Regions from separate parts of the Streptomyces sp. NPDC003456 genome, predicted to be linked through region 3. Evidence: predicted binding sites of a transcription regulator. Region 3 holds the regulator's gene; each other region holds the start of a gene.
What was found. Region 3 encodes HspR, which represses chaperone genes until heat shock. Its sites were predicted from a motif close to TTGAGNNNNNNNNNCTCAA; they were not measured.

Region 1: lon (endopeptidase La) is a predicted target of HspR. The motif match lies at 2,067-2,085, and genes of this name have one in related genera.
Region 2: dnaK (molecular chaperone DnaK) is a predicted target of HspR. The motif match lies at 7,901-7,919, and genes of this name have one in related genera.

Annotation. Positions count from the first base shown of each region.
Region 1 is NZ_JBIAOK010000004.1:647,930-658,218, forward strand. It holds gene ACFYWG_RS19100 (spermidine synthase) at 1-196, opposite strand, end outside; gene ACFYWG_RS19105 (rhomboid-like protein) at 348-1,283, shown strand; gene ACFYWG_RS19110 (GNAT family N-acetyltransferase) at 1,274-1,933, opposite strand; gene lon (endopeptidase La) at 2,108-4,540, shown strand; gene ACFYWG_RS19120 (MarR family winged helix-turn-helix transcriptional regulator) at 4,715-5,206, shown strand; gene ACFYWG_RS19125 (protein phosphatase 2C domain-containing protein) at 5,333-6,118, opposite strand; gene ACFYWG_RS19130 (nitrate- and nitrite sensing domain-containing protein) at 6,487-9,315, shown strand; gene ACFYWG_RS19135 (roadblock/LC7 domain-containing protein) at 9,312-9,836, shown strand; gene ACFYWG_RS19140 (DUF742 domain-containing protein) at 9,833-10,255, shown strand; gene ACFYWG_RS19145 (ATP/GTP-binding protein) at 10,236-10,289, shown strand, end outside.
Region 2 is NZ_JBIAOK010000005.1:642,292-652,580, reverse strand. It holds gene ACFYWG_RS23955 (aldo/keto reductase) at 1-359, shown strand, start outside; gene ACFYWG_RS23950 (methyltransferase) at 510-1,421, opposite strand; gene ACFYWG_RS23945 (class I SAM-dependent methyltransferase) at 1,762-2,526, opposite strand; gene ACFYWG_RS23940 (4a-hydroxytetrahydrobiopterin dehydratase) at 2,531-2,836, opposite strand; gene ACFYWG_RS23935 (helix-turn-helix domain-containing protein) at 2,965-3,771, shown strand; gene ACFYWG_RS23930 (hypothetical protein) at 3,753-4,178, opposite strand; gene ACFYWG_RS23925 (helix-turn-helix domain-containing protein) at 4,418-5,281, shown strand; gene ACFYWG_RS23920 (nitrate reductase molybdenum cofactor assembly chaperone) at 5,446-5,940, shown strand; gene dnaK (molecular chaperone DnaK) at 5,993-7,852, opposite strand; gene ACFYWG_RS23910 (OsmC family peroxiredoxin) at 8,026-8,454, opposite strand; gene ACFYWG_RS23905 (hypothetical protein) at 8,534-10,289, opposite strand, start outside.
Region 3 is NZ_JBIAOK010000006.1:211,236-221,524, forward strand. It holds gene ACFYWG_RS25255 (LuxR C-terminal-related transcriptional regulator) at 1-326, opposite strand, end outside; gene ACFYWG_RS25260 (sugar ABC transporter substrate-binding protein) at 504-1,610, opposite strand; gene ACFYWG_RS25265 (heat shock protein transcriptional repressor HspR) at 1,892-2,344, opposite strand; gene dnaJ (molecular chaperone DnaJ) at 2,350-3,528, opposite strand; gene grpE (nucleotide exchange factor GrpE) at 3,562-4,218, opposite strand; gene dnaK (molecular chaperone DnaK) at 4,215-6,065, opposite strand; gene ACFYWG_RS25285 (undecaprenyl/decaprenyl-phosphate alpha-N-acetylglucosaminyl 1-phosphate transferase) at 6,160-7,170, opposite strand; gene ACFYWG_RS25290 ((Fe-S)-binding protein) at 7,402-9,729, shown strand; gene ACFYWG_RS25295 (hypothetical protein) at 9,844-10,224, opposite strand.

The sequences.
Region 1 (10,289 bases), on a different contig from region 3:
CGGGGTGGTCGCGGCCGGGCAGGGCGGCCAGCGCCGCGTCGACCAGCAGCCGCTCCGAACGGCCGTCGGAGGTGTCCATCAGGAAGGTGCCGTTGGCGATGATCTCCAGCCGGCCGCCGTGCCGTCGCAGCACGACCTCGCCGTGCGGGCCCTCGCGCCGGTCCAGTACTTCTGGCGTGTCGTGGAAGGTGGGCATCGGATCATCCTGGCAGGTCTGGGGCGCGTGCGGCGGGGAATTACCGGGGGGACGCGACGGGCTGCTGCGGGAAGCGGCTCTCGCGCCGCGCCCGTCACGGACGGCGGAACGGGTGGGGCGCAGGCCCGGGACGAGGGAAGGAGCGCCCGTGCTGGAACGCACCGCACCGCCGCCGGACGGGACGACCCCGTCCTCGGCGCCCGCTTCTGCGACGGGTGAGGTGCCCGAGCCGTGCGGCGGGGCGGGCTCACGGGTGCCGGACGACGCGCCCGCGGGCGACGCGCCCCCGCCGCTCGACGGAGTGCCGCGCCAGCGGCGCACGCGCGGGCACCCGGACGGCGGCGTGCGCCCCGAGGCCGGCGCGGGGGAGGCGGCGCCGGCCGCGGGCTCGCGCGGGACCCCGGTGGCGGGCAGGCGCCGGTCCGCGGCGCGCGGCATGCGGCCCTGGCGGCTGCTGCCCACGCCCGCCGGGACGCCCTTCACCTTCTGGTACACCGCCGTGCTCTGCGCGACCGCGCTGATCGCCGAGCGGGCCGATCCCGCCCTGGTGCACGCGCTGCTCCAGGGCTCCAGCACCGACGTGGCCCACCTGGTGCGCACCCCGGAGCTGGTGCTGGTCGGCAGCGCGCTGTGGGTCGCCGGCGGGGTGGCGTCGCCGTTCACCGCCGGCTTCGTCCTGGTGCTGACGGCGCTGGAGCGGCGGGTCGGCGGGCTGCGCACGGCCGGCGTCTTCCTGCTGGGGCACGTCGTGGCCACCCTGGCGACCGAGGTGCCGGTGGGCCTCGCGGTGCTGGCCGGGGGCCTCCCCGGCTCCTCCCTGCACCGCCTCGACTACGGCGTCAGCTTCGGTGCCGCCGCCGCCTGCGGCGCCCTGGCCGGGCTGCTGCCGCTGTGGCTGCGCCTGCCGCTGCTGACCGCCGCCTGCGGCGCCCTCCTCGAGGACCTGCTCGCCTTCACCGACCCGATGACCGGATGGGGGCACCTGATCGCCCTGCTCGTCGGGATGGCGACCTGGCCGGCGGTGCGCCGGTGGCACGCCGCCCGGCGGCTCCCGGCCGGTGCCCGGCGGGGGGCTCCTCAAGCCTGAGCGGAGGGCGGCGGGCCGTACCGGGCGCTGGTCAGCGGGGCGGCGACCGTCCAGCCCAGCGCCTCGTAGAGCCCGCGGCCCGCGGGTGTGCCGGCCAGGACGCCGGTGTGCGCGCCGTGCCGGACCGCGATCTGCTGCAGCGTCCGCATCACGAGGCTGCCCAGGCCCCTGCGGCGGTGCGCGGCGGCCGTCTCGATCTGGTCGACGACGGCGGTGCCGCCCGTCGGGGCGATCTGGCCGCGCGCCGCGAGGGACCCGTCGGGCGCGGCCACCATCAGCCGCGTCACCCCGCCGCGCGACCAGGTGCGCAGCCGGTAGCCGTCGGGAACCCGCGGGACGTCCTCCTCGGTCAGCGGCAGGGTCATCAGCCAGCCGGTCTCCGGGTCGATCCACCAGTCGCCGCCGAGCCAGCCGGAGACCACCGCCGGGTCCCGGAAGACCTTGAGCCACACCCCGTGCCCGGTCACCGCGCCCGCCACCTTGCGGACCGTCGTCTCGTCCACGGCGTCTCCCCTGGCGCCGAGGACGTGCCGGGTGACGTGCCCGTACATCCCCACGTCGATCGTCCAGCCCCACGGCTCGGCCGCGGGCGGGGCCGCCCCGCGCGACACCACCCAGCCGTCCACCCACGCCCGCACGGTTCCGTCCATGCCATCCCCCGTAACAACCGAATTGGTTCTTCACCTATTACTGGGAGCACCTTAGGGGCCCGGCGATCCGCCGCGTGAGAGGTGATCGCTGACAGCGAACAGGGGCGGGGGAACATTCGGCCGCGCCCGAGCATTGAGTCGGCATAGCTCAACTTGACTGCCGAAGGGGAGATCATGGCTGCTGAGTCCACGGCGTTCACACCGCTCACCCTGCCCGTGCTGCCGCTCGACGGAGAGGTCGTGCTGCCCGGGATGGTGGTCCCGCTGGACCTGAGCGATTCCGAGGTCCGTGCGGCGGTGGAGGCCGCTCAGGCCGCTGCCCGCACAACACCCGGAAAGCCCCGGGTACTCCTGGTGCCACGCATCGACGGCACGTACGCGAACACCGGTGTCCTCGGCACCGTCGAGCAGGTCGGCCGGCTGGCCGACGGCGACCCGGGCGCGCTGATCCGCGGCCGGGGGCGGGTGAGGATCGGTGCGGGGACCACGGGTCCCGGCGCGGCCCTCTGGGTCGAGGGCACCAGCGTCGACGAGACCGTCCCGGAGCCGGTGCCCGGGCAGGTCGCCGAGCTGGTCAAGGAGTACAAGGCCCTCGCCACCGCCTGGCTGCGCAAGCGCGGCGCCTGGCAGGTCGTCGACCGGGTCCAGGCCATCGACGACGTCTCGGCGCTGGCCGACAACTCCGGCTACTCGCCGTTCCTGACCACCGACCAGAAGGTCGAACTGCTGGAGACCACCGACCCGGTGGCCCGGCTCAAGCTCGCCACCCAGCAGCTGCGCGACCACCTCGCCGAGCAGGACGTGGCCGAGACCATCGCCAAGGACGTCCAGGAGGGCGTCGACAAGCAGCAGCGCGAGTTCCTGCTGCGGCGCCAGCTCGAAGCCGTCCGCAAGGAGCTGCGCGAGCTGAACGGCGAGGCGGGCAAGGACCCCGCCGAGGAGTCCGACGACTACCGGGCCCGGGTCGAGGCCGCCGACCTGCCCGAGAAGGTCCGCGAGGCCGCCCTGAAGGAGGTCGACAAGCTGGAGCGCTCCTCCGACCAGTCGCCCGAGGGCTCGTGGATCCGGACCTGGCTCGACACGGTCCTGGAGATGCCGTGGAACGAGCGCACCGAGGACGCCTACGACATCCAGGGCGCCAAGGCCGTACTCGACGCCGAGCACTCCGGCCTGGAGGACGTCAAGGAGCGCATCACCGAGTACCTGGCGGTGCGCAAGCGGCGCAACGACCGGGGGCTGGGCGTCATCGGCGGCCGGCGCGGCGGTGCCGTGCTCGCGCTCGTCGGCCCGCCCGGCGTCGGCAAGACCAGCCTCGGCGAGTCCGTCGCCCACGCGATGGGCCGCAAGTTCGTCCGCGTCGCCCTCGGCGGCGTGCGCGACGAGGCCGAGATCCGCGGCCACCGGCGCACCTACGTCGGAGCGCTGCCCGGCCGGATCGTCCGCGCCATCAAGGAGGCCGGCTCGATGAATCCGGTCGTGCTCCTCGACGAGATCGACAAGGTCGGCTCGGACTTCCGGGGCGACCCGGCCGCCGCCCTGCTCGAAGTGCTCGACCCGGCGCAGAACCACACCTTCCGGGACCACTACCTGGAGGTCGAACTGGACCTGTCGGACGTGGTCTTCCTCGCCACCGCCAACGTCCTGGAGGCGATCCCCGAGGCCCTGGCCGACCGCATGGAGATCGTCCGCCTGGACGGCTACACCGAGGACGAGAAGGTCGTCATCGCCCGCGACCACCTGCTCCCGCGCCAGCTGGAGCGGGCCGGACTGGGCACCGACGAGGTGACCATCGACGAGAGCGCCCTGCGCAAGCTCGCCGGCGAGTACACCCGCGAGGCGGGCGTGCGCACCCTGGAGCGGTCGATCGCGCGGCTGCTGCGCAAGGTCGCCGCCCAGCACGAACTGGGCGAGCGGGACCTGCCCTTCACCGTCCGCGACGAGGACCTGCGCGACCTGATCGGCCGCCCGCACCACGTGCCCGAGTCCGCCCAGGACCCGGCCGAGCGGCGGACGTCCGTGCCGGGCGTGGCGACCGGGCTCGCGGTGACGGGCGCGGGCGGTGACGTCCTGTACGTCGAGGCGTCCCTGGCCGACCCCGAGACCGGCGCCGCCGGACTGACCCTGACCGGTCAGCTGGGCGACGTGATGAAGGAGTCCGCGCAGATCGCGCTGAGCTTCCTGCGCTCCCACGGCGCCGAGCTCGAACTGCCGGTGGCCGACCTGAAGGACCGGGGCGTGCACATCCACTTCCCGGCGGGCGCGGTGCCGAAGGACGGCCCGAGCGCGGGCATCACGATGACCACGGCCCTGGCGTCCCTGCTCTCCGGCCGGCTGGTCCGCACGGACGTGGCGATGACCGGCGAGGTCTCGCTCACCGGGCGGGTGCTGCCGATCGGCGGTGTGAAGCAGAAGCTGCTCGCCGCGCACCGGGCGGGGGTCACCACGGTGATCATCCCCAAGCGCAACGAGCCCGACCTGGACGACGTCCCGGCGGAGGTGCTGGACAAGCTCGACGTCCACGCCGTCACCGACGTCCGCCAGGTCCTGGAACTGGCGCTCGCGCCCGCGACCAACGGTGCGGCGCCCGAGGTTCCGGTGGCCGCGTGACGGAGGTCATCGGATGAGGGAAGGCCCGGGCCCCGTGAGGGAGGCCCGGGCCTTCACCGTGTGAGGACCCTGTGAGCACGACTCCCGTGAGCTGCGGAATACTTGCCGAGCTGCGGCGATGCCCGCGGCCGGCGGAGAATTCAGGTAGCGGGCGACGACCGAGGCAGGGCTGACGTGCACGACGACGGCAACGACGACGACCGCCGGGACGCCGGCACGGGCGGACGCGGCGTGGACCAGCCCGCGTTCCTCGCGCTGGAGCGCGAGCTGACCGTGTTGCTGCGGCGCGCCCGGGCCAACCAGGGCGAGATGGCCCGCGAGGTCCACCCCGACCTGGAGTCGTCCGCGTACGGGCTGCTCGTGCGCCTGGACGAGTGCGGCAAGCAGCGGGCCACCGAGCTCGCCGGCTACATCGGCGTCGGCAAGGCCACCATGTCCCGGCAGCTGCGCGCCTTGGAGGAGCTCGGGCTCGTCGCCCGCGAGCCCGACCCGGCCGACGGACGGGCCTGGCTGGTCGCCCTCACCCAGGAGGGGCACGACCGGGTCCGCCGCGTCCGCCAGGCCCGCCGCGCCCGCTACGCCGGCCGCCTCGCCGACTGGGACGCCCGCGAGGTCACCGAACTGGCCCGCCTGCTGCACCAGCTCAACCGCAGCATGGAGAAGTAGCCGGCGGGAGCGGGCAGACGCAGCGGGGGAGCGCGGAGCGGCCGCCGGGGGAGCGCGGCGCCGCAGCGGAGGGCCCCACCCGCGCCCGCGGGGCGCGGTCGTGGTGTCGTCCGACCGGCGGCGGATCTAGAGCTCGGCGTACACGACCGTCGCGTCGTCGTGCGTCTTGCTCCCGCCCAGGAACGTGCGGGCGGCGTCCGCGCGCTCCAGCTCCCGCACGCGGTCCAGCAGCGCCCGCGGCCCCTCCTTGCGCACCAGCCGGAAGCAGTCCGTCCAGTCGCCCTCCCGGAACAGCTCCACCCAGCGGCCGGCGCCGTCCGTGAGGGCGGCCAGGGCGCGCACCTCGCCGCGGGGCAGGGTGCCGGTCACCGCCCGCGCGGCGACGGACGGATCGGCCGCCGCGGTGAAGAAGCCGCCCTCCTTGTTGCGCAGCGTCGCGTCCACCAGCGCGTCCGTCGCCAGGGCCGAACGGGGCAGCAGGGCCAGCCGGTCGTCCAGCACCGGCGTCACCACCCCCTCCGGCGACTCCACCAGGAGGGCCGAGTCCGACAGGACCAGGTACTCCACCGCGGCCGGGTTCCAGCGGGCCAGGACCACCGTGGCCTGCGGCGTCCGGGGGTGAGAAAGGTCACAGGTTGCCGCGTGGGCCGCGGCGGTACGCGCGATCGCCTGGGACAGCGCGTCGGCCAGGGGAACATCCGGGAGTGAAACGGTCAGTTCGGTCAGCGCACCGCCGAGGCGCGCGGTGAACCAGGGAACGGAATGCAGACAGCCCGTCCCGCCCTTCGGCGGTGTGACCCCGTCCAGCACGACGACCGAACCGCCCTGTCCCGAGGCCGGTAGCCCGACGGCGGCGAAGTCCTCGTTCGGGCGGCCCGCGTCCGACGGTTCCGAGGCGAGTTCCGTACGCATCCGGCCAGTCTGCACGAGGCCTTCACACGGTTCGCCGGGGGGCGGCAACGGTCGCCGGACCGACACACCCGGGCAGGTCAGACGCCCTGTTTGGGAGGTAATGCCGTGGAACGGGAAGGCGTGGCGGCGAATACTGCCACCGCCCGTCGCCGCCGTCCAACCGGCGTGCCGCGCGCGGCGGCTGCACAGGCCGCTGGAACTTGCCCCTCAACTCCCCTCCGATGTTCACTCCTTCGGGTGGCGGGTCAGGTGATGCGCGTGCGTGGCACACCGGCGCTGGGAGGGTCGGGAAGTGTACCGGGAGTACGCGCCAGTTGACGGAGCGTCACCCGGACCCAAGGGTTCACGAGTCAGGAATGCGAGCACCGGTGCAGAAGACGCGGCCTCGTCGCACAGGCAAGCAGACGGCCCCCCAGCAGAACGCCGAGCCGACGCCCCCCACCGGCAAGGGCCGCCCCACCCACGTGCGCAACCGGCTGATCGTGGCCGTGGCCGTGGTCGCCGCGGCCATCGCCGGCGCGGGCACCCCGGCCGTCCTGGCCGCCTCCGGGCAACTGCACGACTCGCAGGGGCTGGTGACGCTCGCCGAGCAGACGCGGGACGCCCTCGTGCTCGCCCACTCCCTGGCCGACGAGCGCGACGACGTCACCGCCTACATCGCGGCCGGCCGCCCCAAGTCCAAGGCCCCCTCCGAGCAGCGCAGCGCCCGCGTGGACCGGCAGGTCGAGGAGTTGCGCGCCGACACCGACACGCCCGCCGACCTGCGGGACGGGCTCGACGGCATAGCGGCCGTGCGCCGCGCCGCGCTCACCGGCAAGAGCAGCGCCCTGGAGGCGCACCAGGCGTACTCCGCCGCCATCACCGAACTCCACCGGCTCGCCGAGGACCTGGCCGAGCGCACGCCGCCGCGCGCCGGCGCCGGCGGGCACGCCCTGGCCGAACTCGACTCCGCCGTGCAGCAGGCCGCCGCGGCCCGCGGGCTGCTGCTCGCCGCGCTGAGCGTGCCGCGCAGCACCGGGACGGTCATCGACCCGGTCACCGGGCTGCCCACCCAGACCTCCACCTCCTCGGACGCCGACACCCGGCAGCGCGACCGGCTGAGCGCCGCCGCCCAGCAGGCCCGGCTGCGCTCCGACGCGGCGCTGGCCGACTTCCGCGCCACCGCGCCCAAGGCCGCCCGCACCTCCTTCGACAGCACGGTCACCGGCGCCGAGGTCAACTCCGCCGACACGTACCTGGCGGCCCTGACCGACCAGCCGGCCCTCTCCGGCCGCGAACTGTCCACCAGTACCAAGAAGCTGAACACCGCCCTGTCCGCCCGCGTCGACCTGATGCGCGGCGTGGAGTCGGCCCTCTACGACCGGCGCACCAAGGACCTCGAGGCGCTGCGCGACGACGACGTCACCGCGCTGGAGATCCGCGTCGCCCTCCTCGGCGCCCTCATGCTGCTCGCCGTCGGCGTCGCCACGGGCATGGCCCGCAGCCTCACCCGGCCGCTCGCCGTGCTGCGCCTGGGCTCCAAGCGCCTCGCCGAGGCCGAGGACCCGGCGGCGGAGGAGCCGGTCAAGTTCACCGGCCGCAACGACGAGTTCGCCCAGGTCGTCCGCTCCGTCAACGCCCTGCACGCGCACGCCGCCGCCCTGACCGAGCGCATCACCACGCTGGAGTCCGACCGCAAGCACCTCGTCGGCCAGCGCCAGAAGATGGCCGACGCCCGCGAGGAGCTGCGCGGCCAACTCGCCGAGTCCGCGGCCCAGCTGGAGCGGCTGCGCACCGCCATCGGCGGCACGTTCGTCAACCTCGCGCTGCGCACCCTGGGCCTGGTCGAGCGGCAACTCGCCGTCATCGAGAACCTGGAGGAGCGCGAGCAGGACCCGGACCGCCTGTCCACGCTGTTCAAGCTCGACCACTTCGCGACCGTCATGCGCCGGCACAGCGAGAACCTCCTGGTCCTCGCCGGCACCGAGCACGTCCAGCACACGGCCGGTCCCGTACCGCTCGTGGACGTCGTCCGCGCCGCGGTCAGCGAGATCGAGCGCTACGAGCGGGTCCGCATCGCCGCCCTGCCGCCGCACGCCCACATCGCCGGGTTCGCCGCCGACGACCTCTCCCACCTGCTGGCCGAACTCCTGGAGAACGCCACCTCGTTCTCCCCGCCCGACCTGCCCGTCGAGATCTCCGGCTGGCTGCTGGAGAACGGCGAGGTCATGCTCTCCGTGCAGGACGAGGGCATCGGCATGACCGAGGACCGCATGGAGCGCCTCAACGCCCGGCTGTCCGACTTCGACCCGGAGGCGCCCTACGACCAGGAGGGCGAGGACGGCCTGGGCCTCGGCCTGTACGTCGTCGCCCGCCTCGCCCACCGCCACGGCGTGCGCGCGCAGCTGCGCGAGCAGAAGCAGGGCGGTGTCGCGGCGGTCGTCGTCCTGCCCCGCACCCTGCTGGCGGCGGCCACCCCGGGCGCCGTCCCGGCCTCCGGCCCCGTCACCGGCGCCGCCCACTCCGTCTCCCTGCCGGGTGCCGACGCCGAGGCCAACTCCAACGTCCTGCACGGCCGCGCCGAGAGCGGCGACCCGCTGGTCGCCCTGGCGGAGAAGGCCGTACGCCGCCAGGAGGCCGACGAGCGCGGCACGGCGGCCGAGCACCCCGACCCGGCCGGCACCACCGGACCGGACGGCACGGCGCGACCCGCCGGCGGGGAACCCACACGGATCCCGGCGGAGACCCCGTCGGAGACCACGATGGAGCTGCTGGCTCCGATACCGCAGGGCGAGCCGGAGGACGTGCAGCACACATCCGCTGCCGCCGACGGCGGGGACGCCCCGCAGGAGCCGGCCGCGCAGGAACACGAAGGCCGCACGGGGGGTGCGGCCGGGGACCAGACCGCCGGAGGGGAAGCCGCGGCGGAGGCCGGCGCCGAACACGAGCGCGTCACCGACAAGGGCCTCCCCAAGCGCACGCCGAAGATCACCGCACCGGCCACCGCGCCACGCCAGCGCAGCGGCTCCGTCGACGCCGAGGCCCTGCGCCGGCGCCTCGGCGGCTTCCGCCAGGGCGCCCAGGCGGGCTACCGGGACGTCAGTGCGGAGATCGCCGAGCAGACGGCCTCGCACCAGCGGCCGCCGGCCACCGGCACATCTGGACCAGCTGAATCCGAAGAAGCCACGGGGGGCACAGTCGAGGAGGCAAGCAGTTGACCGCTCCCAGTACCTTCGGACTGATCGGACTGAGCAGCGAGGCACGAAACCTGCACTGGCTGCTGACCAACCTCGTCGAGGAGGTCCCCGGCATCCTGTCGGTCGCGGTCGTCTCGTCCGACGGACTGCTCCTGCTGTCCTCCGACGCGGACCGCAACAAGGAGGCCCGGGAAGCCCGGCAGACCCGAGGGACCCGGCAGGCCGGCCCGCGCGGATCCGCCGCCGACCTGGCGACCATCGTCTCCGGCATCGGCAGCCTCACCGTCGGGGCCGCCAAGCTGATGGACTTCGGCGGGGTCAAGCACACCATGATCGCCATGGACGAGGGCAGCCTGTTCGTCATGTCGATCAGCGACGGCTCGCTGCTCGGCGTGCACGGCTCCGCGGACTGCGACATGAGCGTGGTGGCCTACCACATGGCGCTGTTCGTGGGCCGGGCCGGCCACGTCCTGACGCCCGAACTGCGCAGCGAGCTGCGCGCCTCCCTCGAGGAGTCGCAGACGGCGGAGGACGCCCGATGAGCAGGACGCCCAAACAGCAGCTCCCCGTGCGCGGCGGCGACCGCAAACCCGCCCGGGTGCGCCCCTACTCGCTCACCGGCGGCCGCACCCGCTTCGGCCACGTCCTCCTCGTGGAGACCTTCGTGGCGAGCACGGCCGCCCTCGAAGCGGCCGAGGAGCGCAGGGAACTGACGAACGGCCACCTCTCCAGCCGCGTGATGCCGGAGCTGCGGGCCATCGTCGAACTGTGCCGCCGGATGCGTACGGTGGCCGAGATCGCCGCGCTGCTGAAGATGCCGCTCGGCGTGGTCCGCGTGCTCCTCAGCGACCTCGCGGACCAGGGAAAGATCCGTGTGTACGGCACGGGGACCGGCCACGGCACGGGCCGCCCCGACCGCGCTCTGCTGGAAAGGGTGCTGAGTGGACTCCGTCGTCTCTGACGCCGCTCACGGCGTCTCCGGTTCCTCTCCGTTC
Region 2 (10,289 bases), on a different contig from region 3:
CGGTGAACCAGATCGAGCTGCACCCGCACCTGCAGCAGCAGGCCGCCCGCGACTACCACGCGGAGCACGGCATCGCCACGGAGGCCTGGTCGCCGCTGGGCCAGGGCAAGGGCCTGCTGGAGGTCCCGGCGATCGTGGCCATCGCCCGCAAGCACGACCGCACCCCCGCCCAGGTCGTGCTGCGCTGGCACCTCCAGCTGGGCAACGTGGTGATCCCGAAGTCCGTGACGCCCGCGCGGATCGAGGAGAACATCGACGTCTTCGGCTTCAGCCTGGACGACGAGGACCTCGCGGCCATCAGCGCCCTGAACGAGGACCGCCGCCTGGGCCCGCACCCGGCGGAGTTCAACGACGCCTGACCGGCACCCCGGCGCGACGCGCGGCGCCCCGGCCCGAAGCCCCCGCGGCTCACGGACCGGGGCGCCGCGCGTTGCGCACCCGCGCGATGCCGGCCCCCGGCGAGGTCCCCGCAGGTGTCCCCCGCCCGGTGACGACGACCGTTGCGGGCGCTATCCCGGCCGGACCGCCGTGTGAACCGTGTGGGCCTCCAGGACGAACACGTCCGGGCGGCGGTGCACGCTCGCCTCGTCGTCGGGGTCGAGGAGGCGGTCGACGGTCGCGAGGTCCTCGGCGTCGAGCCCCTCGGCCAGCTTGTCGCGCATGTGCGACAGCGAGGCCACGACGTAGGCCCGGGCCCGGTCCGACACGGGTGCCGGGAGGTCCAGCAGGAAACTGTGGGTCCGGGTGGGCTTCAGGCCCGCCGCGGACAGCAGGGCCGGCCAGTCCTCGGTCTCGGCGACGTGCCCGGGCAGGTCGTGGCGCATCCGGGTGAACCACTCGGCCTGCACCGCGTCGATCCGCGCCTGGAGTCCGGGCCGGCCGATGCCGATGTCGCGCGGCAGGAACCGCGGGGGCAGCCCGCCTTCCATGAGGGCCAGCGTGCCGCCGGGCGCCAGCCGGGCCGCGAACGCGGCGAGCGCGGCCCGCTGATCGCCGAGGTGGTGCAGGCTGCGGCTCGCCCAGAGCAGGTCCGCGGGGTACTCCAACTCGCCCAGTACGTCAGGGAGTTCACCGGTGATCGTGCCGAAGCGGTCCGTGAATCCGAGCCGCTCGGCCCGCGCCCGGGCCCGCTCCAGCAGCGGCACGGAGCCGTCCACGGCGACGACCCGCGCGCCCGGGAACGTCTCCGCGAACAGGCACGCCACGACGCCCGGCCCGCTGCCCGCGTCCACGATCAGCCCCGGTTCGGTCACCTCCTTCGCCAGCCAGCCCAGTGCCCGCTCGTAGAGGGAGGCGAACAGTTCGGCCGAGGACTCCAGCAGCGGGCCCATCTCGGCCCAGTCCATGTCCGTGTGGCCGTGGTGGTGGCCCTGTCCGGGCGTGTGCTCGTGCTCGTGGGGGTGGTCGTGCCGGTGCGCCATGGGGCTCAGCCTCTCGCTCGGATGCGGCCAGCGTGCGCCGACGCACCGCGAAAGGGCCACCGATGTTGCCGTCCCGGCAACAATCGGGCACCGGCCCGCCGGGGCGGAAAGCCCCGGCGGGCCCGCGCGGACGGCACCTCAGGGGGCCAGGACAGCGGCGTTCGGGCGTTCTGCATCGGTTGCCGGAACCGGGCGGGGAACCAGCGGCCTGGGCATGGACCGAGGTACGCCGACCCGGTCCGGCGGGCCGGGCGCAGCACGTCGCGCCACGGCCGGCGGCATCGCGCGCGGCGGGACGGGCCGGATGCCGAACGGTGTCGGCGAGGCCCGGCCGGCCGGGTCATGGGGCGGCGCCGCCCTGGTCGAAGCCGCCCTTCCGGAACGCCCTGAGGCTGAACACCGGGTCGGGGCGCGGGCGGTCCTGGTCGGGGAGCCGGGCCAGGCGCGCCGCGAAGTCCTCGGCGAGGGGGTCGCCGGGCGGCAGGGTGACGAACCAGCCCCGGCGCAGGTCGGCGACGGTGCGGCGGGGGCTGCGGCCCTGGCCGTGGCCGGTGAAGCGCGCCCGCCCGGCCGGCACCAGGCCGTGGGCGGCGGCGCAGGACGTGACGTCCGCCGCCGCGTCCCGGACCGGCCCGGGCGGGCGTTCGGACAGGACGACATCGATGTCACTGCCCACGTTGTGGGAGGCGGCCTTGTCCACGGTCGTGATGTACACCCCGCCGGGCCGCAGCACCCGGGCGCACTCGCCGACGACGGCGCGCACATCGGGCTCGTCGACCAGGTGCAGCAGCCAGATGCTGCACACGGCGTCGAACTCCCCGTCCCGGAAGGGCAGTCGGCGGCTGTCGGCGCGGACGACGGCTCCCGGGAGCCGGGTGGCGGCCCGGCGCGCCATGGCGGGGGCGAGGTCGACGCCGGTCACGCGCAGGTCCGGGCGGCCGGCCGCGAGCCGGCGGGTGACGATGCCGGTGCCGCAGGCGACGTCCAACAGGCCGCGCGCGTGCGGCGGCAGGAGGTCCAGCACGGCCTGGGCGGCGGCGGCCGCCCGGGGTTCGCCGCCGCGGGAGGCGTCGTAGCGTTCCGCTTCCTTGTCGTAGTCCAGCACGCGGTCAGTGTGCCCCGTGCGCCGGGGCCAGGTCCTCCACCCTGCGGGCGAGCTCGAAGTCCTTCGCGGTGACGGCGCCGCCGGCGCTGTGCGTGTGCACCGACAGGGACACGGTGTCGTAGCCCAGCGTCAGGTCGGAGTGGTGGTCGAGCTCCTCCTGCACCTGGGCGATGTGCACGACCATGGCCGTCGCGGCGGTGTGCGAGGCCAGACGGTAGGAGCGGCGGATGCGGTCGCCGTCGAGCGACCAGCCCGGCAGCTCGGCCAGCCGGTCCTCGATCTCCTTCTGCGACAGCGGTGCGACGGGCATGGGCTGCGCTCCTTCCCCTGGCTCTCGGCGTCCTCGTCGTCTCTCAGCCTGCCACAGCGGGAGGCCTGCGTCCCTGGTCAGGCGGTGTGCCTGACCGGTACGGCCGGATCTCGGCTACGGTCGGCGGCATGACCACTCACGCGTCCACCGCCGGGCAGGGCGTGGGCCCGCTGCTGCGGGCCTGGCGGGAGCAGCGCCGGGTGAGCCAGCTGGAGCTGGCCCTGCGCGCGGACTCCTCGGCCCGGCACATCAGCTTCGTCGAGACGGGCCGCTCCCGGCCGAGCGAGGAGATGGTGCTGCGGCTGGCCGAGCACCTGGACGTCCCGGTGCGGGAGCGCAACGCCCTGCTGCTGGCGGCCGGTTACGCCCCGCGCTACCCGGAGACGCCGCTGGACGACCCGGCGCTGGAGGCGCTGCGCGCCGGCATCGAGCGGCTCATCGGCGGCTATGAACCGTATCCGGCGCTGGTGGTGGACGCGCGCTACGACGTGGTCGCGGCCAACCGGGGGGTGATGGCGCTGGTCGACGGGGTCTCCGCGGGCCTGCTGGAGCCGCCGCTGAACGCGATGCGGCTCGCGCTGCACCCGGAGGGGCTGGCGCCGCGCATCCGGAATCTGCGCGCCTGGCGCGGCCATCTGCTGGAGCAGATGCGGCGGCAGATCGCGCTGCACCGCTCCGCGCCGCTGCGGGCCCTGTACGAGGAGGTCTCGGCGTACCCCGTACCGGCGGAGGATCCGGCCGAGGAGGCGGCGGAGCCGGTGCCGTACTTCGCGCTGCCGCTGCGGATCGAGCACGAGGGCCGGACGCTGTCGTTCATCTCGTCGATCTCGACGTTCAACACCCCGATGGACGTGACCGTCGCCGAGCTGGCCATCGAGACGCTGCTCCCGGCCGACCCGGCGACGGTCAAGTACCTTCAGGAGATGTCTTCCTGACGTGCTTTCAGCGCGAGGTGCTGGGCGGCGGCGAACCCGGCGACGGCCAGGGCCTGGAGCACCGTCCACACGGCGCCGGCCGTGCTCGGCGACAGCCACAGCGCCAGGGCCGCCAGGCTGAGCACCGTCCAGGCGAGGTTGCCCTCGACGACGGCCCGCACCGCGGCCGTGGGCGGCCGCCGGTGTCCGGCCAGCAGCGCCACCCCGGCCGTGTAGAGGGCGAGGAAGGCGCCGACGCCGAGCAGCAGGTCGGAGCCGACGCCGAGGAACCGTCCCAGCGGGCCGGAGAACGCGAGGTAGGCGACGGCGTTGGCGCCGGTCACCACGGCGTCCAGGGCCAGGAAGCGGCGCAGCATGGACTGCGGCTCGGAGGTCCGGGCGAGCGCGGCGAGCTGGATCGCGGACATGGGGCATCACCCTCCGTCGGGTCGTGGTGCGGTGGCCGGGGCCGCGCCCCGGGCCGGAGTGCGCCGGCCCGGAGCGGGGTACGGACGACGATCCCGGACCGGCCGGGCCGGGTCGATTACCCGCGAGGTCATGCCCCCGCCCGACCGGCCGTGTCGATCAATTCCGCTTCCGGCTCTGGGAGAGCGCGGACCCGGCGTGACAGACTGATCGCGGACCGGGCACGTTGGGGAGGCGTGGCGTGAGCGAACGGCGGGCCGCACCCACCGTGGGCCAGGTGGTGCTGGGCAAGCGGCTGCAGGAACTGCGTGAGGCCGCGGGGCTGAGCCGGGAGGAGGCCGCGCGCGTGCTGCGCGTCGCCCCCGCGACGGTCCGGCGCATGGAGACCGCCGACGTGGCGCTGAAGATCCCGTACGTGCAGATCCTGCTGACCGCCTACGGGGTCGGCGAGGACGAGGTGACCGCGTTCGTGGACCTGGCCGAGGAGGCGAACCGGCCCGGCTGGTGGCAGCGGTTCCACGACGTGCTGCCGGAGTGGTTCAGCCTGTACGTGAGCCTGGAGGGCGCGGCCCGGATCATCCGCTCCTACGAGCCGCACTTCGTGCCCGGCCTGCTGCAGACCGAGGGGTACGCGCGGGCCGTGCTGGAGACCGGGACCATCGCCAACGCCGGGCCCGAGGCCGTGGAGCGGCACGTGTCGCTGCGCATGGAGCGGCAGCGCCTGCTGGAGCAGCCGGATCCCCCGCACCTGTGGGTGATCATGGACGAGACGGTGCTGCGGCGGCCGGTGAGCGTCGACGGCCGGGTGATGCGCGAGCAGCTGGACAAGCTGCTGGAGTACGCCGCGCGGGACCGGGTCACGTTGCAGATCGCGGAGTTCCGGGACGGCCCGCACCCCGGGACGTACGCGCCGTTCTCCCTGTTCCGCTTCGCCGAGCCGGAGCTGCCGGACATGGTCTTCACGGAGTACCTGACCGGCGCGCTGTACCTGGACTCGCGCAAGGAGGTCTCGGCGCACCTGGAGGTCCTGGACCACATGACGGCCCGGTCCGGTTCCACGCGGCGCGCGGAGGAGCTGCTGCGGGAGTACCGCGACGCGTACTGAGCCCCCTACGGGCGCCCCCCTGGCGCGACGGGGCGGCCCGGCCCGTCCCGGCTGTCGCCCCCTGGAGGCGCGCGGCGGCCTGACCCGTACGGGCCCCGTCGGCGGGTGGCCCCGGCGGGGCGCCCCTAGCGTCGGGGGGACGGGGAGCACGCGAAGGAGGTCCGATGCCCGGATTCGAGGTGCTGTACCAGGCGGCGGCACTGTGCCTGATGTACCCCGACGACGGCTTCCGCACCCGGTTGCCGCTGCTGCGTGAAGCCGCGCCGCAGTTGCGGGAGTTCGCCGACCACGCGGCCGTCACCCCGCAGCGGGAGCTGGCCGCGCACTACGTCGAGGTCTTCGAGTCCGGCCACCGGGAGCACAGCCTGTACCTGCGCGTCTGGCGCGAGGCGGCCCCGGCGCCCTCGGAGGACCTCTACCGCGCCCACGGCCTGCGGACCACCGGCGAGGAGCCCCCGGACTTCCTGCCGGCGGTCCTGGAGCTCGCGGCCCGCACGGGCACGACCCGGCCGCTCACGGACCACCGCGACGGCCTGGAATCCCTCCGCACGGGCCTGACGTCCTTCGGCACCCCCTACGCCGCGGTCCTGGACGCGGTGTGCGCGACGCTGCCGCCGGCCGTCACCGCCGCGCCCGGGGCCCGCCTGCCCGGGCCCTGACGCCCGCGCCCCCGACGGGCCGGACGGCCGCGGCCGCCGCCGTCACGGCTTCTCAGGCCGGGCCCTCCTTGGCGTCGCGTCGGTCCTCGTCGACGATCTCCGCGTCCACCACGCCGTCCTCGTCCCGGGAGGTGGCGGTGGGGTGGTCGGCGGAGGGTTGCTGCGCCTGGGCGTAGAGGGCCTGGCCCAGTTTCTGGCCGGCCGTGGCGAGTTTCTCGACGCCGGCGCGGAGGGCGGCGGTGTCCGCCTGCTGCTTCAACCCTTCCTTCACCTCCTGGAGGGCCGACTCGACCTCGGTCCTCGTGTCGGCCGGGACCTTGTCGGCGTTGTCCTTGAGGAACTTCTCGGTCTGGTAGACGAGTTGCTCGGCCTGGTTGCGGGTCTCGGCGGCCTCGCGGCGCTTGCGGTCCTCCTCCGCGTACTGCTCGGCCTCGCGCATCATGCGGTCGATGTCGTCCTTGGGCAGGGCCGAGCCGCCGGTGACGGTCATCTTCTGCTCCCGGCCGGTCGCCAGGTCCTTGGCGGAGACGTGCATGATGCCGTTGGCGTCGATGTCGAAGGCGACCTCGATCTGCGGGACGCCGCGCGGGGCCGGGGGCAGTCCGGTGAGGTCGAAGACGCCGAGCTTCTTGTTGTACGCGGCGATCTCGCGCTCCCCCTGGTAGACCTGGATGCCGACCGAGGGCTGGTTGTCGGCGGCCGTGGTGAAGATCTCCGAACGCCGGGTGGGGATCGTGGTGTTGCGCTCGATGAGCTTGGTCATGATGCCGCCCTTGGTCTCGATGCCGAGGGACAGCGGGGTGACGTCGAGCAGCAGCACGTCCTTGACGTCGCCGCGGATGACGCCCGCCTGGAGCGCGGCGCCCAGGGCCACGACCTCGTCGGGGTTGACGCCCTTGTGCGGGTCCTTGCCGGTGAGATCCTTCACCAGGTCGGTCACGGCGGGCATGCGGGTCGAGCCGCCGACGAGGATCACGTGGTCGATCGCCGAGAGCTGCACGCCCGCGTCCCGGACCGCCTGGTGGAACGGGGCCTTGCAGCGGTCCAGCAGGTCGGCGGTGAGCTCCTGGAACTGGGCCCGGGTCAGCTTCTCGTCGAGGTGCAGGGGCCCCTCGGCCGAGGCCGTGATATAGGGCAGGTTGATGGTCGTCTCGGTGGAGCTGGACAGCTCGATCTTGGCCTTCTCCGCTCCCTCGCGCAGCCGCTGCAGGGCCATCTTGTCCCGGGCGAGGTCGACGCCGTACTGCCCCTGGAAGCGCTTGACCAGGTACTCGACGATCCGCTGGTCCCAGTCGTCGCCGCCGAGGTGCGTGTCGCCGTTGGTGGCCTTGACCTCGATGACGCCCTCGCCCATCTCCAGCAGCGACACGTCGAAGGTGCCGCCGCCGAGGTCGAAGACCAGGACCGTCCGGTCGTCGCCCTTGTCCAGTCCGTAGGCGAGGGCCGCGGCGGTCGGCTCGTTGATGATGCGCAGGACGTTCAGGCCCGCGATCTCGCCGGCCTCCTTGGTCGCCTGCCGCTGGGTGTCGTCGAAGTACGCGGGGACGGTGATCACCGCGTCGGTGACGTCCTCGCCGAGGTAGGACTCCGCGTCCCGCTTCAGTTTCTGCAGCACCCGCGCCGACAGTTCCTGCGCGCGGTAGCGGGTGCCGTCGACGTCGCCGTGCTCCGGGAAGCGCCAGCCGGCGTCTCCCATGTGCCGCTTGACCGACCGCGCCGTGCGCTCCACGTTCGTCACGGCCTGCCGCTTGGCGACCTCGCCGACCAGCACCTCGCCGTTCTTGGCGAACGCCACGACCGAGGGTGTGGTCCTGGCCCCCTCCGCGTTGGCGATGACGGTGGGTTCGCCGCCCTCCAGCACGGCGACCACCGAGTTCGTCGTTCCGAGGTCGATCCCGACCGCCCGTCCCATCGCTGTCCCCTTCCGTCAGGGCGCCCCGCACACCTTCCAGCACAAAACTTGAGTGCGCTGTTGTCAATGCCGGGTGCGGGCGGCCGCAGCCCGGTGGGGGTGGTGCACGCCGGACAGCGCGACGCGCGGGCCGCCCCGGCAGGGCGGTCCCGCGCGTCGGGAGCCGGGTGTGCTCAGGCGAGCTTGGCGGACAGCGTGATGGGCGTCGCCTTCAGCGCCTGGCTCACCGGGCAGCCGGTCTTGGCCTCCTCGGCGGCGGCCAGGAAGGCCTCCTCGTCGATGCCGGGGACGGTGCCCTCGACGGTGAGGTGGATGCCGGTGATGCCCTCGCCGGGCTGGAAGGAGACGTCGGCCGAGGTGACGAGCTTGGTGGGCGGCGTCCCGGCCTTGTTCAGGATGTTGGAGAAGGCCATGGAGAAGCAGCTGGAGTGGGCGGCGGCGATCAGCTCCTCGGGGCTGGTCTTCCCGTTCGCCTCCTGGGCGCGGGAGGCCCACGTGACCGGCTGCTCGCCGATGGCACCGGAGGAGTCGAAGGTGACGACGCCCTTCCCCTCCAGCAGGTTGCCTTCCCAGACCGTGTGTGCGGAGCGCGTGGTAGCCACGAGTTCTTCCTTTCGCGTACGGAGTCGCGTGGGGGCCCGTCCGGCGGGTCCTGTGTCCCCCATCCGATCACATCACGCCTCAACTGACGCGGAAGACCGGACCCCTGGGCCGGAACGGCAGCCGCGCGCCCGGCGGCAGGAGGTAGGCGTGCTCACGCCGCACACGCAGGTCGTCGCACCAGCCGTCGGTGATGATCAGCACGGGCGCCCCGGGCGGGAAGTCGTCGGCGCGGTGCAGCAGGTCGATGCCCGGTTGCAGCACGGTCCCGCCGCGCCCGTGCACCCGCACCCGGCCGGCGATCTCGCCGACGGGCAGGTAGCCCGCGTCGTACGGGGCGGCGTCGCAGAAGACGACCCGGGCGGCCGGCACGTCACGGGCCCCGGCGTAGGAGGCGATGGCGCCCAGGGCCTTGCCGAGGAGGGTGCGGTCCATGGAGCCGGAGGTGTCCAGGACGACGCCGAAGGTGCAGCGGGCGACCTCCTCGGGCGGGAAGTACCGCCCGGCGCGCGGGATGCCGGGTGTGGCCGCCTGGCGCCGCGAGGGGCGCGCGTAGGTGCGCAGCGGCTCGGGGCGGGGCACGAACTCGTCGAACCAGCGGGCGAGACGCGCGTCCCAGGGCAGCGGCGGATGGGACAGCGCACGGATCTCCTCGACCAGTCCGCCGGGCAGGAAGCCCCGCTCCTGGCGCTGGTGCAGGTCCAAGCCCTGGGCGAGACCGCGGCGGTAGAAGGCGTCGAGGTCGACGTAGGCGCGGGGTGAGCCCAGCGGCGCGCCGAGCACGTCGCCGGCGCCCTTGCCGCGCGGGGTGGCCAGGCGCCGTTGCCGGCGCAGGTCGCCGGCGATGCGGTCGTGGATCTCCTCGGCGGACAGCCCGGCGAGGGCGGGGTCGTGGAGCAGTCCTTCGGGCATGGTGCCGATCTGCATCTCGGTCAGCCAGCCGTTGACGACGTAATCGCAGGCGACGTTGAACAGGTAGGGGTCGCGGGTGCCGCAGCGGTCGCCGTGGCGCAGGGCGGCGTGCAGCATCTCGTGGGCGAGGACGAAGCGCCATTCGTCCTCGTCCAGCCGGCGCAGCGGGTTGAGGTAGATCTCCCCGGCCTCGGCGTTGACGGCGGCGATCGCGATGCCGTGGGCACGGGCCAGTTCGGCGTCGGCGACCAGCTCGATGCCGGAGGCGATGCCGCCGAGGAGCGGGTAGGAGGAGACGAACCAGCTCAGGGCCCGCTGCCAGGGGTGCCGGTCGGGCGCCTCGCCCCCCAGGGTGTCGCGGCGGCCGCCCGCCATGTCCATCGCGGCGGAGACGGTCCGGGTCAGGGCGGTGGCGAAGGCCAGCTGCCAGTCGGGCGGACGGGACCAGCCGGTCCACGGCACCAGCACCTGGTCGGGTTCGTCGCCGGCCGTGCCGCAGCGGGCGTACGCGGCGGGCAGGCCGTCGCGCCGCCAGCGCGCGGCCAGCTGGTCCTCGTCGCCGTCCGGATAGGAGGCGGGCAGGTGGTCGGGGGTGCTGCCGACGGTGAAGCCGAGCAGGAAGCGGTTGACGACGACGCAGCGGGCGGCGACGTCGAAGGCGTCGGGCTGCACGCGTGCGCCCTTGACCGCCGGGATGTGGCCGAAGCCGAGGTGGAGGACGGCGTGCGCGAGCGCCCAGGCCCAGTCGGCGGGCTCGGCGAGCCGGTCCGGGTGGACGTGCAGGTCGCCGTCCGAGTCGACGGCGACGAGTCCGCCGCGCGGGGCGAGGGAGCACTCCTCCCGGCGGCAGATGTCGAACTCGACCGCCGCCAGGGCGGGGTTGGCCTTCAGCAGGCGTACTCCTTCGGCGAACGCCTCGCCGGCG
Region 3 (10,289 bases):
GACGGGGCGGGACGGACCTGCCGGCCCAGTCCGGCGTACCACTCGACGGCGGCCACGGCCGAGCCCACCCGCCGCTGGTTGGCGCTGACCTCGTCGTACATCCCGCGCAGCAGCCGGGTCATGACCTCCTGCGGGGAGGTCGGCACCAGCCAGTCCATGTCGTCGGGGTCGGGGTGCAGCAGGGCGAGTTCGAGCAGGCAGGGCACCGGTTCCGCGTCCCGGCGCGGCACCCGGCCCCGCCGTACGGCCCGGGAATACACGCGATCCCCGGCCTCGCACAGTCGGTCGGCACCATGTGGATGCTCCTCCGCCCCGTGCCCGGCCATCGCCCATCCCACCCCCGGTTCGCCGTCTCGCCGCAGCGGCAACTATGCGCGGCCGGACGGTGCTCCGCAACACGGCTCCGTCCCGGCGGCGGTTCGTTTCCACCCGTTTGAATCCGGTATCCGCATGCCCGTTGACGGCCCGTTTCAACAACCTGGGGAGGGCGGGGGCGGGGCGGCCTACTTCAGGCCCGCCGCCGCGCAGTCCGACTTGTACTTGCCCGTGCAGATGTCGGACAGCTTGAAGATGTCGTCGGCGACGACCGTGTCCTTGATGTTCTCCCGGGTCAGCGCGACCACGGGCACGAGCTGGGCCGGGATGTCCTTGTCCGTGGGGCTGTCGACCCGGTCGCGGGTGAGGGCGGCGAACTGGATGTCCCGGCCCTGGACCTTTGCGACCGCCATCTCCGCGGCGTTCTCGGCCTCCTGCGGGTAGGGCTTGTACACGCTCATGTACTGCTCGCCCGAGACGATCCGCTGGACCCCGGCCAGCTCCGCGTCCTGCCCGGTGATGGGCGGCAGCTTGGTCACGCCCGCGGCCTCCAGGGCGTTGACGATGCCGCCGGCCATGCTGTCGTTGGCCGAGTAGACGGCCTTGATGTTGTCCTTGCCGATGGCGGCGATGGCCTTGGCCATGTTCGCCTGGGCGTTCTCCGGCTTCCAGCCCTCGGTGTCGTAGGACTTCGCGATCGTGACCTTGCCGTTCAGCTCGGACAGCGCCCCGGCCTTGAACTGCTTGGCGTTCGGGTCCGTCGGCGAGCCGTTCATCATCACGATCTTGTCGGAGATGCTGACGTCCTCGCCGATGGCCTCCAGCAGGGTGCGGCCCTGCACCTCGCCGACGAGTTCGTTGTCGAAGGAGATGTACGCGTCGATCGGACCCTCGGCCAGCCGGTCGTAGGCGATGACCGGAATGCCGGCCTCCTTGGCCTTCTTCACGCCACTGGCGATGGCGTGGGAGTCGACCGCGTCGAGCAGGATCACATCGACCTCGTCGTCGATCATCTGCTGCATCTGGTCGGCCTGCTTGTCCGCGCTGGCCTCGGCGTTCGCGTACTCGACGCGCCCCTTGTCGTTGGTGAGGGACTCGACCTTCCGCTTGATGATGGGGTAGTCGAAGGTCTCGTACCGGGTGTTGGCCTTCTCCGGCAGCAGCAGGCCCACCGTGATGTCGTCGCCCTTGGCCGGGCTCGCCTCGTCACTGCTCCCGCTCGCGTTGAGCACGCCGCAACCGGCCAGCGTGACGGACATCGTGGCGGCTGCCACGGTTATGGCGATACGACGCATCGGGGAGCTCACTTCGCGTGTGTTTCGGACGTGGGCACAGCTTTGTGGCCCATGTGACTGAAAAGCCAACGCCGACGCGCCCCCAGCGTCAAGCGGAACCACTTAACGAGATGGCAACACCACGCTCCGCAGCAGTTGTGAAGACTCTGCGGAATCATCTCCAAGTGCCCTGCACCACACGGTCATCGGCAGGAGAACGGGCGAAACCTCCGCAAGGCACGCGAAAGGGACCAGGAGTGAACTCCCGGTCCCTTCGGCGTGCTTGAGCGGACGCGGCCGCCTCAGTCGGCCTGCTGCTGCCGCTTCGGCCGCCACACCACCAGTGCGCTGGTCTGCTGGACCTCCTGGTACGGCACCAGGTCACGGCGGTAGGAGGCGTGCACCGCCGCCTCCCGCTGGCGCATGGTCGCCGCCGCGCCGTCGAGCGCGTCCTGCAGCTCGGCCACGCGGGACTGGAGCGCGGCGACCTGGTTCTCCAGTTCGATGATGCGCTTGATTCCGGCCAGGTTGATGCCCTCGTCCTGCGACAACTGCTGCACCTGGCGGAGCAGTTCGATGTCGCGGGCCGAGTAGCGCCGGCCCCGGCCGGCCGTGCGGTCCGGCGAGACCAGGCCGAGCCGGTCGTACTGGCGCAGGGTCTGCGGGTGCAGGCCGGACAGCTGGGCCGCCACCGAGATGACGTAGACCGGGGTCTCCTCGGTCAGTTCATACGGGTTGCGTCGACGACCGTCCATCTGCCTCATGCTCCCTTCGCGGCCTGGAACAGCTCCGCCCGCGGATCCTCGTCCGCGGTCGCCTCGCGATACGCCTCGAGCGCGTCACGAGCCTTCCCCGACAGGTCCTTCGGAACACTCACCTCGACGGTGACCAGCAGGTCGCCGCGAGTTCCGTCCTTGCGGACCGCGCCCTTGCCCCGGGCCCGCATCGTACGGCCGTTCGGCGTGCCCGGGGGCAGCTTCAGCGTGACGGGCGGGCCGCCCAGCGTCGGCACCCGGACCTCGCCGCCGAGGGCCGCCTCGGTGAAGGTCACCGGGACGGTGACGGTGAGGTTGTCGTCCTTGCGGCCGAACACCGGGTGGGAGTCGACGTGCACGACCACGTACAGGTCGCCCGCCGGACCGCCGCGCTCGCCCGGCGCGCCCTTGCCGCGCAGCCGGATCCGCTGGCCGTCGCTGACGCCCGCGGGGATGCGCACCTGCATGGTCCGCGAGGACTTGGCCCGGCCGCTGCCCTTGCAGACGTCGCAGGGGGTCTCCGCGATCAGGCCCCGGCCCTTGCAGTCGGGGCAGGGATCGGTGAGGGAGAACCCGCCGCCGCTGCCCCGGGCGACCTGCCCGGTGCCGACGCAGGTCGGGCACACGCGGGGCGTGCCGTTCTTGTCGCCGGTGCCCGAGCAGGCCTTGCAGGGCGACTGCGAGGACATCCGCAGCGGGACGGTCGCGCCCTCGATCGCCTCCGTGAAGGTGAGGGTCACCTCGGACTCGATGTCCTGGCCGCGCCGGGGCTGCGTCCGCGAGCCCGGGCCCGCGCCGCCGCGGTTGAACAGGCCCCCGAAGACGTCACCGAGTCCGCCGCCGAACCCGCCGGCACCCTGCCCGCCCTGGGCGCCCCCGAAGAGGTCGCCCAGGTCGAAGTTGAAGGAGCCGCCGCCCGCGCCCGGCCCCGGGCGGAACCCGCCGCTGCCGAAGAGGGCGCGCGCCTCGTCGTACTCCTTGCGCTTCTTGGGGTCGCCGAGGACGTCGTTGGCTTCGGAGATCTCCTTGAAGCGCTCCTCCGCCTTGACGTTTCCCTTGTTGGCGTCCGGGTGGAACTCGCGGGCGAGCTTCCGGTACGCCTTCTTGATCTCGGCCTCGGTGGCGTCCTTGGGGACGCCGAGGACCTTGTAGTAGTCCTTCTCGATGAAGTCCTTGGTGCTCATCCTCGACGTCCCTCCTTCCCTTCGTACGTGACGTCAGCCCTCGTCCGGGCCACCGCTCTCCTTGTCGTCGGCGTCGGCGGACTCCTCCGCCTTGACCGTCTGCGCCCCCGGCTGGGGTTCGGCCACGGCCACCCGCGCGGGGCGGATGGTGCGCTCGCCGATCCGGTACCCGGGCTGCAGGATCGCCACGCAGGTCGTCTCGGTGACGTCCGGGGCGTAGCTGTGCATCAGGGCTTCGTGGATCGTCGGGTCGAAGGGCTCGCCCTCCTTGCCGAACTGCTGCAGGCCCATCTTCGCCGCGGTGCTCTCCAGCGACTCGGCGACGGACTTGAAGCCGCCGACCAGTTCGCCGTGTTCGCGTGCGCGGCCGATGTCGTCGAGCACGGGCAGGAGCTCGGTCAGGAGGTTCGCCACGGCGATCTCCTTGACCGCGATCCGGTCGCGCTCGACCCGGCGGCGGTAGTTCTGGTACTCGGCCTGGAGGCGCTGGAGGTCCGCGGTGCGCTCACCGAGAGCGGTGCGCACCTGGTCCAGCTGGGCCACCAGACCGGCGTCCTGGCCCGTGTCCCCGGCCGGGGCCGCCCCCTCCTCCGCGGAGGGGGAGGCGGCCTTCGGCTCGGCGTCGTCGGAGGTCGCGCCGGAAGGGACGTCGGGCTGCTGCTCGTCGAAGCCCGGGGTCTCCTCCGTCACGCGGCACCGTCCTTGCGGTCCTCGTCGACGATCTCGGCGTCGACGACGTCGTCGTCGGCCTTGGCGTCACCGGCACCCGCGCCGGCGGAGGCACCGCCGGCGGCCTGGGCGCCCTGGGCGTCGGCGTACATGGCCTGGCCCAGCTTCTGGGAGACGGCGGCGACCTTCTCCGTGGCGGTGCGGATCTCGGCGGTGTCCTCGCCCTTGAGCTTCTCCTTCAGCTCGGCGACGGCCTCCTCGACCTCGGTCTTGATCTCGCCCGGGACCTTGTCCTCGTTGTCCTTGAGGAACTTCTCGGTCTGGTAGACGAGCTGCTCGCCCTGGTTGCGGGTCTCGGCGGCCTCGCGGCGCTTGTGGTCCTCCTCCGCGTAGCGCTCGGCCTCCTCGCGCATGCGGTCGACCTCGTCCTTCGGCAGCGAGGAGCCGCCGGTGACGGTCATCTTCTGCTCCTTGCCCGTGCCGAGGTCCTTGGCGGTCACGTGCATGATGCCGTTGGCGTCGATGTCGAAGGACACCTCGATCTGCGGGACGCCGCGGGGCGCCGGGGGCAGACCGGTCAGCTCGAACATCCCGAGCTTCTTGTTGTACGCCGCGATCTCGCGCTCGCCCTGGTAGACCTGGATCTGCACGGACGGCTGGTTGTCCTCGGCGGTGGTGAAGATCTCGGACCGCTTGGTCGGGATCGTCGTGTTCCGCTCGATGAGCTTGGTCATGATGCCGCCCTTGGTCTCGATGCCGAGGGACAGCGGGGTGACGTCGAGGAGCAGGACGTCCTTGACCTCGCCCTTGAGGACACCGGCCTGCAGGGCGGCGCCGATGGCGACGACCTCGTCCGGGTTGACGCCCTTGTTGGCGTCCTTGCCGCCGGTCAGCTCCTTGACGAGCTCGGCGACGGCGGGCATACGGGTCGAGCCGCCGACGAGGACGACGTGGTCGATCTCGCTGATGGAGATGCCGGCGTCCTTGATGACGTTGTGGAACGGCGTCTTGCAGCGCTCCAGGAGGTCCGCGGTCAGCTGCTGGAACTGGGCGCGGGTGAGCTTCTCGTCGAGGTGCAGGGGGCCCTCGGCGGAGGCGGTGATGTAGGGCAGGTTGATCGAGGTCTCGGTGGACGAGGACAGCTCGATCTTCGCCTTCTCGGCGGCCTCGCGCAGACGCTGCAGGGCCATCTTGTCCTTGCCCAGGTCCACGCCGTGGCCGGCCTGGAACTGCTGGACGAGGTAGTCGACGACGCGCTGGTCCCAGTCGTCACCACCGAGGTGGTTGTCACCGTTGGTGGCCTTCACCTCGACGACGCCGTCGCCGATCTCCAGCAGCGAGACGTCGAACGTACCGCCACCGAGGTCGAAGACCAGGATGGTCTGGTCGTCCTTGTCGAGGCCGTAGGCCAGGGCGGCCGCGGTGGGCTCGTTGACGATGCGCAGGACGTTCAGGCCGGCGATCTCGCCGGCCTCCTTTGTGGCCTGGCGCTCGGAGTCGTTGAAGTACGCCGGGACGGTGATGACCGCGTCGGTCACCTTCTCGCCCAGGTAGGCCTCGGCGTCCCGCTTCAGCTTCTGCAGCACGAAGGCGCTGATCTGCTGCGGGTTGAAGGGCTTGCCGTCCAGCTCGATCTTCCAGTCGGTGCCCATGTGGCGCTTGACGGACCGGATGGTCCGGTCCACGTTCGTGACCGCCTGGCGCTTGGCGACCTCGCCGACGAGCACCTCACCGTTCTTGGCGAAGGCGACGACGGACGGCGTGGTCCTGGCGCCCTCGGCGTTGGTGATGACGGTGGGCTCGCCGCCCTCCAGAACGCTGACGACGGAGTTAGTCGTGCCCAGGTCGATGCCGACCGCACGTGCCATGGTTGGTTCCTCCAGCTGACTTGAGTGCAACGGACTCAAGTGTGCACGACGGCCCGCGACCGGTCAACAGAGCTGAGTCGAGTGGGCTCAACTCTTATCCGTTCCTTACACGCAATGGCGCTCCGACCTGCGACGATACGCTGCGTCGAGGCTCGTGCACAGGGACACGCGAAAGAGCGAACGCGACCAGGAGGGTCGCTCCCACCACCCACCACAGGGCACCCGCCCCGATCCACCCGGCATGGGCGAGTACCCCGGTGAGCACCCCGCAGAACGCGAGGAGGCCGAGCAGCACAGTGACGCCCGGCACGGTCAGCCCGAGCCGGCGCAGCCGGTGGGCGAGGTGGTCCGGCCCGCCGCGCCCCCCGGCCCGTCCGAACGGCCGCCGCGCCGCCAGGACGAGCAGGGCGTCGGCTGCCGCGAGGGCGCTCAGCGCGAACAGCACCCCGGCGCTCTCGGCCACACCGAACCCCGCGCGGACCTGCACGGCGCCCGCGGCGATCACGAAACCGGCGGCCATGGACCCGCAGCTGCCGAGGCCCGCGCGCGCGGGATGCCAGTTGTGCAGCAGGAACCCGGTCAGCGCGGCGGCCAGCACGCTCGCCAGCCCCGCGACGCCGTCCATGACGTCGACGGCGGCGCAGGCGGCCACACCGAAGGCGGCGAGGACCCCGACGGCCCCGGCGAGCCCGTCGGCGTGGTCGAGCCCCCTCAGGCCCATCGTCACCCCGACGACCCACACGGCCCCGAGCAGCGCGGTCGCCACCCCCGCCTCCGCGTACGGCGCCACACACAGGGCCGCGACCGCCGTACCGCCGGCGAGGACCCGCCGCCGCAGCCGCCACACGTCGTCGGCGAGCCCGAGGAGCGCGACCGCGCCGCCGGCGGCGAGCAGCCCGCCGGTGCCGCTCCCGCCTGAAGACCGGTCCCCGACCGCCACGACCGTCAAGGTGACCGCGACGACGGCCACTCCCCCGGACAGCGGCACCGCCCGCCGGGACCGCCGCTCGATCAGCCGCAGCCGCAGGGCGGGGCCTCTGAGGGCGGCCGCGAGCAGCGCGGTGAGCAGCAGGGCGATGGCGGCGGCGGCGATCCCGTAGAGCACGGATATAAGTTAGGCGCCACTATGACAATTCGGTACGAATAACACGACGGCATCCGTGCGGGTTCTGAGGCAACCCTCAGCGATTCAGATCACTGCCCACCCGGCTACAGTGCGGCGGAAGATAGGGGTAGTCTCAGACGGACTGCATAAGTTACCGCTTAGTAATTTCGGGTAGGCCTGAAGAACGACAGGTCACCCCGACGAAACCCCTCGCAGGCCCGAGGAGCCCCCATGCAACTCGCCGCGATCATCGTGTCGCTGGTACTGACCGTGGTCGGCGTCGCGCTGCTCGCACGCGCGATCGGCCAGTTCGTCCGGTACTTCAAGCTGGGCCAGCCCGTGCCCGCCGGTACCCGGACCGACAACCCCTACCAGCGCAGCGTGACGCTGGTGAAGGAGTTCCTCGGCCATACGCGCATGAACCGGTGGGGCATCGTCGGCGTCGCGCACTGGTTCGTCGCGGTCGGCTTCCTGACGCTGCCGCCGACCCTGGCCCAGGCCTTCGGCCAGCTGTTCCAGGCCGACTGGGTGCTCCCGGTCATCGGCACGTTCCTGCCGTTCGAGCTGTACATCGAGTTCATCGGCGTGATGACGGTCCTGGGCATCGCGGTGCTCATCGCGATCCGCCTGGCGAACCTGCCGAACCGGCCCGGCCGCAAGTCCCGCTTCGCGGGCTCCAAGGCCGGCCAGGCCTACTTCGTCGAGTACGTCATCCTCACCATCGGCCTGGCGATCTACGTCCTGCGGGGCCTGGAGGGCGCGCTCCACCACGTCGACCACTACGAGGCCTCCTACTTCGCCTCGTACCCGCTGGTCCTCGCCTTCAAGGGCCTGTCGGTCACGACGCTGCAGAACCTGGTCTACCTGGCCGCCATGATCAAGATCAGCACCTCGTTCATCTGGATGATCGTGGTGTCGCTCAACACCAACATGGGCGTGGCCTGGCACCGCTTCCTGGCCTTCCCGAACATCTGGTTCAAGCGCGAGTCCGGCGGCGGCACCGCCCTCGGCGCGCTCCAGCCGATGACCTCGGGCGGCAAGCCGATCGACTTCACCGACCCGGGCGACGACGACGTCTTCGGCGTCTCCCAGGTCGAGCAGTTCTCCTGGAAGGGCCTGCTGGACTTCTCCACCTGCACCGAGTGCGGCCGCTGCCAGTCGCAGTGCCCCGCCTGGAACACGGGCAAGCCCCTCTCCCCCAAGCTGCTGATCATGTCGCTGCGCGACCACGCGCACGCCAAGGCGCCCTACCTGCTGGCCGGCGGCGGCAAGACGATGGAGGGCGAGGAGAAGGCGCCCGAGGAGCAGCTGGCCGGCGTCCCGGCGTCGGCCCTGGCCGAGGCCGAGCGCCCCCTGATCGGCACGCTCGAGGACAACGGCGTCATCGACCCGGACGTCCTGTGGTCCTGCACCACCTGCGGTGCCTGCGTCGAGCAGTGCCCCGTGGACATCGAGCACGTCGACCACATCGTCGACATGCGCCGCTACCAGGTGATGATCGAGTCGGCGTTCCCGTCCGAGGCGGGCACGATGCTCAAGAACCTGGAGAAGAAGGGCAACCCCTGGGGCCTGGCGAAGAAGCAGCGCCTGGAATGGCTCAAGGAGGTCGACTTCGAAGTCCCGGTCATCGGCAAGGACATCGAGGACCTGACCGAGGTCGAGTACCTGTACTGGGTGGGCTGCGCCGGCGCCCTGGAGGACCGCGCCAAGAAGACCACGAAGGCCTTCGCGGAGCTGCTGCACATCGCGGGCGTCAAGTTCGCGATCATGGGCGGCGACGAGAAGTGCACCGGTGACTCCGCCCGCCGCCTGGGCAACGAGCCCCTGTTCCAGGAGCTCGGCATGGAGAACGTCATGGCCCTGAACATGGCGTTCGGCGAGGAGATGGACGACGAGGGCAAGGTGACGCCCGAGTCGGCGAAGCCGAAGTCCGCGAAGAAGATCGTCGCCACCTGCCCGCACTGCCTCAACACGATCGGCAACGAGTACCCGCAGCTCGGCGGCGACTACGAGGTCATCCACCACACGCAGCTGCTGCAGCACCTGGTGGACGAGGGCAGGCTCATCCCGGTCACGCCGGTCGAGGGCATCATCACGTACCACGACCCGTGCTACCTGGGCCGCCACAACAAGATCTACACGCCGCCGCGCGAGATCATCGCCGCCGTCCCCGGTGTCCGCAACGAGGAGATGCACCGCCACAAGGAGCGGGGCTTCTGCTGCGGCGCGGGTGGCGCGCGGATGTGGATGGAAGAGCGCATCGGCAAGCGCATCAACAACGAGCGCGTGGACGAGGCCCTGTCGGTCAACCCCGACATCGTCTCGACGGCCTGCCCGTTCTGCCTGGTCATGCTGACCGACTCGGTCAACGGCAAGAAGAACGACGGCAAGGCCAAGGAGTCCATCACGGTCGTCGACGTCGCCCAGCTGCTCCTGGACTCGGTGAAGACGCCGGTCCCGGCGGAGTCCGCGGACGCGGACGACTCCGACGACGACGGCGAGCCGCCGGCGGGCACGTCGGACTCCGAGAACGCCCCGGAGCCGGAGCCGGTGAAGTAACCGCCCCCTCCCGCACCTCACACCCCGAACGAGGAAGCCCCGCCGTGGACGGCGGGGCTTCCTGCGGTTCTGTCCGCTCGGAGCCGACCACTTCAGCAGTGGTCGGCCGAGTCCTCAACGGCCGTCGGGCCGGCCGCTCAGTTCCATGGCGAGGTGGTACCCCCCGGCGAGATCGATGTCGGTCCGCTCCCGGAGCAGTCTGATCGCCGCGTCACGGTCGCCGCTGCCCAGCAGATCGGCCATCTCGGCGACCAGAGGCGCATCGAGTGCCCGCAGGCTCTCCAGCGCTTCGCCATAGGTGGTGGGCAGCGCGTGTCCCTGGCTGAGCAGGTCCAATGCCACGGGAGCCGCGGACAGACCGAGTCCTGAGTCCTTGCGCAACCGCCGGACGGCCTTGGCGGTACGCCCCTCACGAGCCAGGGCCTTCGCTTCGTCCTGAGCTTCCTGCTCGACGGGCGTGATCAGTGCGGTGGTACGTACCTTGGTGCTCGTCATGACGCTATTTTTCCTGCGTCGACGAGTGCGCCCGTGCCCCGGGGCGTGCCGGTCCCGTGTCCCGC